DNA from 2 places in the Chlorobaculum sp. MV4-Y genome. Region 2 is predicted to be linked to the other one. Evidence: riboswitches for the same ligand, from Rfam matches in the RefSeq annotation. Region 2 holds a riboswitch; the other holds the start of a gene.
The links. Region 2 has a riboswitch for cobalamin ahead of NY406_RS00210 (hypothetical protein). Riboswitches for the same ligand answer to the same signal wherever they lie in the genome.
Positions count from the first base shown of each region.

Region 1: another riboswitch for cobalamin. It lies ahead of NY406_RS07400 (vitamin B12-dependent ribonucleotide reductase); the one in region 2 lies ahead of NY406_RS00210 (hypothetical protein).

Region 1 is NZ_CP104202.1:1,505,808-1,510,011, forward strand. Features, by position in the region: gene NY406_RS07400 (vitamin B12-dependent ribonucleotide reductase) at 1-2,590, opposite strand, end outside; cobalamin riboswitch at 2,828-3,097, opposite strand; gene NY406_RS07405 (NAD-dependent epimerase/dehydratase family protein) at 3,257-4,204, opposite strand, start outside.
Region 2 is NZ_CP104202.1:37,134-41,337, reverse strand. Features, by position in the region: gene NY406_RS00220 (energy-coupling factor ABC transporter permease) at 1-230, opposite strand, end outside; gene NY406_RS00215 (transporter) at 248-1,039, opposite strand; gene NY406_RS00210 (hypothetical protein) at 1,059-1,418, opposite strand; cobalamin riboswitch at 1,443-1,659, opposite strand; gene cbpB (peptide-modifying radical SAM enzyme CbpB) at 1,817-3,247, opposite strand; cobalamin riboswitch at 3,571-3,711, opposite strand; gene NY406_RS00200 (Tn7-like element transposition protein TnsE) at 3,837-4,204, opposite strand, start outside.

The sequences.
Region 1 (4,204 bases), 770 kb from region 2:
GCATATTGACCGTCTTGGAGATCGCGCCGGAGATGAAGGGCTGCACGGCGGACATCATGTGCACATGGGCCATGTGGTTGATGTAACGCTTGCCCTTGCGTCCGCAGGTGCTGGCGCAGTCGAAGACCGGCAGGTGCTCCGGCTTGAGGTGCGGCGCGCCCTCGATCATCATAGTGCCGCAGACGTAGTCATTAGCCGCCTCGATGTCCGCCTCACTCGCGCCAAGCTCGCTCAGCATGTCGAACGAGGGTTCGTTGAGCTGCTCTTCGGTGAAGCCGAGGGAGTGGCAGAACTCCTCGCCGATGATCCATTTGTTGAAGGCGAAGCGGATGTCGAAGACGCTTTCGAGCTGCTTTTCGACCGCATCGATCTTTTCGTCGGTAAAGCCGCGGCTCTTGAGCCACTGCTGGTTGATGCCGGGGCATCCGCGCAGGGTACCGTGGCCCTTGCAGTACTTCTCGATCTCCTCGATCTGCTTGTCGGAGTAGCCGAGGCGGGAAAGCGCCTTGTGCACCGACTGGTTGACGATCTTGAAGTAGCCGCCGCCCGCAAGTTTCTTGAACTTGACAATAGCGAACTCCGGCTCGATGCCGGTGGTGTCGCAATCCATAACAAGGCCGATGGTGCCGGTCGGCGCGATGACGCTCACCTGCGCGTTGCGGAAGCCGTGCTTCTTGCCGCGCTTGAGCGCCTCGTCCCACACCTTTCCGGCAGCCTCGAACAGCTCCTTCGGGCAATATTCCGAATCGATTCCGCGAGGTTTGATCACCAGCCCTTCGTAATCGTCCTCCGAGCTGTTGATCGCCGCGCGGCGGTGGTTGCGGATGACGCGCAGCATGTCGTCGCTGTTCTCGCGATAGCGGGCGAACGGGCCGAGGTCTTTGGCCATGTCGGCAGAGGTAACGTAGGCCTGACCGGTCATGAGCGCCGCGATGCCACCCGCAATGGCAAGGCCGCGCGGCGAGTCGTAGGGAATACCGAGCACCATCAGGACGCGCCCGAGGTTGGCGAAACCGAGGCCCAGCGTGCGGAACTCGTAGCTCAGGCGGGCGATCTCCGCCGACGGGAAGTGCGCCATCAGCACCGAGATTTCAAGCACCACCGTCCAGAGCGCCGAAGCGTGCTGAAGTTCGGTGATCTTGACCTTGCCGCTCTCCTCGTCGAGAAAGTGCGCGAGGTTGAGGCTGGCGAGGTTGCAGGCCGTATCGTCGAGGAACATGTACTCCGAGCACGGGTTGCTGGCATTGATGCGGCCGCTCTTCGGGCAGGTGTGCCATTCGTTGATGGTCGAGTCGAACTGCAAGCCCGGATCGGCGCACTTCCAGGCACTCATCACGATCTTCTCCCAGAGGTCCTTGGCACGCACAGCGCGGGCATCCTTGCCGGTGGTGCGCTCGCGGAGCACCCACATTTCGTCGTTCTGCACGGCCTTCATGAACTCGTTGGTCACGCGGACGCTGTTGTTGGAGTTCTGGCCGCCGACGGTCTGGTACGCCTCGGACTCGTAGTGCGTGTCGTACTCCTCGAAATTGAGCGAGGTGTAGCCCTGCTCGACCAGCGCCAGCACACGCAGGATATAGCTCATCGGCACACCGCGATGCAGGGCGTTACGAATGAGCGTGTCGAGCATCTCGTTCTCCTGCCGGTCGGTGCCGCCCTTGAGCGCCTCATCGACAATCGCTTTCAGGAAGCGCGAGCAGATCTTGGAACCAGCAACCATCGCGGCCACCTTGTCCTCCTCTTTCGCCTTCCACTCGATGAACTTTTCAATGTCCGGATGATCGATATCGACGATGACCATCTTGGCCGCGCGGCGCGTGGTGCCGCCGGATTTGATCGCGCCAGCCGCAGAGTCGAAGATTTTCAGGAAGCTCATCAGGCCCGACGAGCTGCCGCCGCCGCTGAGCTTTTCGCCCGATCCACGCAGGTTCGAATAGTTGGTGCCCGAGCCACTGCCAAACTTGAAGACGCGCGCCTCGCGGATGGCGAGGTCGAAAATGCCGCCGTCGTTGACCAGATCGTCCTTGACCGACTGGATGAAACAGGCGTGCGCCTGCGGGCGGGAGTAGGCGTCCTCGGACTCTTTCGTCTCGCCGGTCACCGGATCGACGTAGAAGTGCCCCTGCGCCGGGCCGTTGATGCCGTAGGCGAACTGGAGACCGGTGTTGAACCACTGCGGCGAGTTCGGCGCCGCCATCTGCGCGAGCAGCATGTACACCACCTCGTCATAAAACGCCTGCGCATCCTCCTCGGTGTCGAAGTAATTGTGCTTGCGGCCCCAATCCTGCCAGCAGCCCACCATGCGGTGCGCCACCTGCTTGATGGAGTTCTCGCTGCCGGTCACCGGCTGGCCGTCCGCGCCGATCATGAGGTTCCCCTCAGCGTCGCGCTGCGGCACGCCGGTCTTGCGGAAATATTTCTGCGCGAGAATGTCGGCGGCAACCTGCGACCACGAAACCGGCACTTCGACATCGTTCATCTCAAAGACCTTCGAGCCATCGGGATTGCGAAGCACGGAGGTTCTGAGCGTGTAGTCGAAACGGTCATAGACGTTTTCACCAGGGGAAGTGAACAGGCGGGCGATTTTCATGTGAAGTCTCCAGAATCGATAATTGGTTGTTGATAGGTAAATCCATTTTATTCCAAGACTTACCTTACGTCAGCACACACAGTGAAGCATGGTTGCATCATGACGGGAGATTGCTTTACGCAATATAAACCACCCTGTCAAACTCAGAAAACAGCTTTGGCGAACTGACGAAAAAAGATCGAGGAACAATCAGGTTTCGATCGTTGAACGGGACGCCAAGCTCTGTTCCCGGAGCCACGCGGCGCCAACCATTACGGCAGGTTTCCTGACTTCGATGGCCGCGAAATTACTTCGACGTTTTCCTTCGGGCGACCTTCCCCCGCATTCCCCGTGGTTATCAGAGGTGGGCAGAGTGGATACACCCGAACCGCGGCGGCCATGAGGACAGAGCTGTCAACATCGCCGGGCGGCACACCATCTTACAGTTGCGGGCACAGTGTGCGATTCACACGCAACTTCCCTTTTACCCGAATGTTTTCATCCGGCACCGTAATGCTCAAAGAACTTTCAATGGTAATGATTTTTTGGAAGGCAGACAACGCCGGAAGGTGATTTTCCGGGCGACATGCGACGGACTTAACGGTGCTGAAAACAGGGAAGGCTCACGGTAAAAGCATTTCCGGTCGAAGCCCTGAAAACAACTTTTTTTCCGGCAAGACCGGAGCATTATTTCACCTTCCACTGCGACGGATCGACCGTCAGCAGCCAGTCGAGCGTACGCCGGATACCCTCATCCTGCGGCACGAGGCTTTGCCAGCCAAGCGTCTTGCGGGCTTTCGACACATCAACCTCCGCACGTGAGGTGAGCACATCGACCGCCTGCCGGGTCAGGAGTGGGCGCTTTTCGCTTCCGGCAATCCGCCAGACAAACTCCATCACCCCGGCGACGGCCCGAACCATGCCGAACGGGAGGTGAAGCGACGGCACCGGCGAACCTATCGCCACGGCAACGCGCCGGCACACCTCCTCGAAAGTGATCGCTTCACCGTCGCAAGCCATGAACGCCTCGCCAACGGCTTCCGGACGGGTAGCGGCCAACATCGTCAGATCGGTGAGATTGTCGATATAGATCATGCTGATCGGCGCGTTGCGCGCCCAGAAGAATGCCTGACGCTTGCGGATCGCATCGGCCAGAATCGGAAACAGCGTCCGGTCGCCGGGGCCATAGACCCACACTGGATAGAGAATGCTCGCTGAAAGCCCCCGTTTCATAGCTGCCCAGACCTCGTTTGTGCCACCGATTTTCGTATCGGGATAGGATTGCCTGCGCGTCATGCAGGGCGTCTGTTCATCGATACGGCCAAGCAGGTGGTGCTCGAAGCACTCGAACGAGCTGACATGCACCAGCCGCCCAACGCCGTGCCGAAGCGATGCTTCGCACACGTTGCGCGTACCTCCGACGTTGATGTCGATAAAATCCTGCATCGGCCCCCAGTCGGAAGTCAGCGCGGCGGCATGGATCACCAGATCGCACCCGTGCACCGCAACATCGACCGAATCTGCATCACGCACATCCCCCTCGACCACCTCGACCCCGGAGGCGCGCAGCGACGGAATGCACGCATTCCCCTTCCGCACCAGCGCCTTCACGCGATACCCGTCCCGCAAACATCG
Region 2 (4,204 bases):
CCAACCATCGCCAGCAGCAGCTTCATGCGCGGATTGTCAGCCACGATCTTGCGCATCGACCGGAAGCCAAGCACAAAAAAAGGCAACGACACTGCCGCCCAGAACAGGCACCACGAAGGCGGCAAAAACCCCTCCATGATGTGCATCGCCCAGGCCTCACCACCACCGAAAAGCATCATGCCCGCAACCATCGAGGACACAGCGACAAAGCGAAATTTCAGATTGGTCATGGTTATCCTCCTTTAGTTTAGTTGAATCGCGCGGCCACGCCGAGCAGCAAAGCCGTATCGGGTTCGGCATCGTTCAGACCACCCTTGATGCCCAGGTCGAAATCGAAGTTTTCGGTAACGCTGTAGATCAGCCCTCCCAGCACGAAGGCGGGATGCGTTCGCGATCCTTTCTCTTCGGCAGTTTCAATGCCAATGTCGGCCACCGCCCTGAGCTTTTCCGAAAACGCATATTCGCCCGCAAGGGATGCGCTCCAGATGTCCTTGTTTGACGCAGCCGCGTCCTCATCAAGCTCATAGGCATTGCGATGGTAGCCCGCATTGGCGTGCAGCGTCAGCGAGCCAAGCTCTTTGGTGGCGATCAGCACCGCGCCTCCCGTCACCCGCCCGACACCAAGCCCCTTGTCGGCGTCACCAGTCGGCAGGGAGATGCCGGGTTTCAGGGCAAGGCTGAATCCGTTCTTTTCGCTCTCGAAGAACCGCCACTTGAGTTCGACCGTCATATCGCCGATACCACTTTCATCGGCGGTAACAAGCTGATCTTCCTGATTCTGATGCCACAGGTACGGCAACCCCGCAACCAGATCGATATTCTGCGCCACGCCGTACGAAACCACCACTGCGGCTTCGTTTTCACGCTCTTTTATCGTGATGCCGCCGTCGGTCTTGCTGTTGGAGGAAAATCCGGTCGTGCATTCGACCTGCCAGCCGCCGGTGCCCTGGGTGCCGGTATCGTCGGTAACAAGAGGATAGGCTGCGTACGCCGGGGCAGCGCAGCACAGCAATGCTGCCGCCATAACATATTGTTTCATTATCACTTGTTTTATTGTTTCAGTTCAATTGCCAGCACGGAATGACGGTCAGCGGATGACCGGCGGCGGAAAAACTGTCACAGCCTGAACGGCACTGATGACAAGTGACGGTGAGCGGGTCATGCCCTTGATGATAGCGTTGACCGGATTGACGCGAAAAAGGCGGGAAATGGCCGATGAGATGAGTGCGGCAGGATCGATGGGGATCGATGGAAAACAGCACGGAATGCGCCGGGACGCCAAACGGCGAGCGGAACAGATCGTAATGAACGAGAGGGATGAATCGACTGAGAAGCGAGCGGAACAGCCGGTTGCGCAACGACAGGATCGACGCCCAACCCTTGCCTGTTCTAGCGGACGGAACGAGGGTGTGTTTCATGGTAGTATGTTGCTTTATTCCCGAAGCGTTAAAAAAAGATGCGGCAGGTCTTCTGACTTTCCCGGGTTTTACCGGCCTTCCCACCCCGATGAAATCGGGGCAGTGGCATATTCGATAAACCTTTTCACCAGCTATTCAGCCAGTGCGAGATTACAGCAGCGGGTACTGTTCCGGACTCTCACCGGATTCCCTTTTAAGCCCGCATGTCTCCATGTCGGGCACCACATAATTGGACGAAGAAAGTATAAGAAAAAGCGAGAGAAAGGCAAATGCTGGATGGAAAAATTTTGTATGGCGATGCCTTGCCCGGGGAAAGCGCAATGCGTCTTTCCCCCGGTTCTTCGGCCAGAGAAACGATCAATAACCAGATTGGCCTTCGAATCTTTTTCCCGAAGCGCTCAGGAGAGACTCGCGCACCCTGCCGCTCCAAACTCAACGACCGTTTCGGTCGCCTTGTCCCAGCCATTTTCGAGAAAATCGTCCGCCACGCCGTCGGCAATCTTGCGCATGGCGAAGCGCACCTGCTCCTCGTAGAGTTCGCAGAACGCGCCGGGACTCTTCATCGTGCCGTGCAGACTCCACGCCTCTGCCGGGCAGGGCGAGCCGCAGAAGTGCCGAATGGCGCAACTCCGGCAGGGATCGATCTCCTCTACCCGCCGACTCGTGACCAGCCTGAACGACGGCGTGGCCAGAATGGCGTCAATGTCGTCGCGGAAAACGTTGCCGCCGTTGAACTCCTCCAGCCCGACGAACTCGCTGCACGGAAAGATGTCGCCCTTGGCCGACAGCGCCACGAAGCAGCGTCCACCGCCGCAGGGCGAGATGTCGCACATCAGCTTTCGGGCCGTCGGAGCCAGAATCGAGAGCATGATGTTGGCGAAGTTGGCCACCACCAGCTTCCGGCCGGTCTCGCGATACAGCTCATGCGCCCGCTCCAGCGCTCGCAGGTAATAGCCAGACATTACCCTGTCATCAGGCTTTTCGGCTTTGCCGCCCGGCTGCGTACAGCGTACGGGATTGAGCATGCACACCGGCACTTCAGCCGCATGAAAAAACTCGACAATCTCGGCCAGTGATTGCATGTTTTGCTTCGTCACCGTACAGATCACACTGTAGCTCTCGTAGCCACGAAGCAGCGCCATAGCCTGAAGCACCGATTCATAAACCCCTTCGCCAGACCAGCTCTTGCGCGTCCGGGCGGCCAGCGCAGCCTGATGGCCATCGAGTGACAGACCGACGCCAACGCCGCGCGACATGAGAAACTCCGCCGCTTCGTGATCGAGCAACGTGCCGTTTGTCTGCACGCCGAACCTGAACGCCTCACCGAAATGGTCAATCGCCGAAAACACCGCCTTACGGTTCATCAGAGGTTCAGAGCCATGAAAAATCACTTCCGGTCTGAACCCTTCGGCCACATGCTGCCTGAAGTAGACGAGCATTCTCTCCAGAGCCTCGATCAGTTCTCCGGCAGGCATATCCACGCCGTCTCGCCGCATCTCGCCCGGAATATAACAGTAGCTGCAATCGAGGTTGCAACGCTCCGTCGGGTTCACATAGACTGCCGACGGCTTCAGGCTGCACCGTAGCGCCGTCATCTCCGACTCGAACTCCGCCGCTTTCTGCCGATACCCCTGGCAGAGCGGATGGCTGGAAGAGAAAACCTCCGCCAGCTCATGCTTGCCCACCAGCGCCCAGAAAGCCGTGTCCGGCGACACGACCGCCATGTAATCGTCATGGCCGATGTCGATCGGCAATAGCGACATGCCGTTGCCCGAATTCACCCACAGGCCCCTTGACGAGGCCTGTTTTCCCGTTACGTCTCCCCGCATCGTTCAGTTTGCCTCCTTCTTCACGACCGGTTTCTCGATCAGGATGTAGTGCGAAAGGCCCGTGCCGCTGGCATCCTTGCGCTTCCTTACCGCGATGATCGCTTTTGGTTTCACGATTTTTGTTGATTTTGCTTGCGTGTTGTTCATGGCGTTGTCTCCATTTTTGTTGAAAAAGAAAAAGGACTTCATCCCACCTTTTGCAAGATGGAGCGAAGCCCTTTACCATCGGAGTTCTGCCCGGACGACAAAAAAATACGGGATCAGGAACTCAATGTCCCGCCCATGAGCGTTTCGTCATCCATGCTATGTTCTCAATACAACAGGTCTTCTGGCTCTCGGATCGTCCTTCCCCTGCAAGCCTTCCCCCCCGGTAAGCCGGAGCAGTGACCACCCCCGAAGGGATCAAGTGCAGGTTCAGTCCCCGAATACAGCGGCGGGACCGCCACGGATTCAAACCGTGTTCCGGGATGTTGCAATGAATACTTTAAGGTAACATGATGATCCAAGTAATGCAAGGGATCTATATCAGTGTACCAAAAACGTTGAATGTACTTAAAGACTTGCCACGATATTATGGAACTGGACTGATTCAGATGCGAAGCAATTCTACATGTACCCGTTCTGCCCAACGAAGAAAAGAATCTCGCGCTACTAACGATTTGTCTAAAGAGGAGGTTTTAGGGTGGGATATGCGCTTATAGTCATTCCGAAAAGTCTTTTCAAGAAATGACGTAGGCCACACTAATGAGTGCTTTACAAGAAGCATTTCAAGTTCATGAAGCTGTCGCTCCCAACCAATTGCCGAAACCTGCAACTTCAGCAATAACGTAGACAGATGATTCTGGCTATCCGAAGTATCGGCTTCAAGAAGCGCATAGAGCACTCCTGATTTCTCAAGAAGGAAGTAGGACAGACAACGCGGATTACCATCCGCTAAAAGATGTTTGGAATAACCGG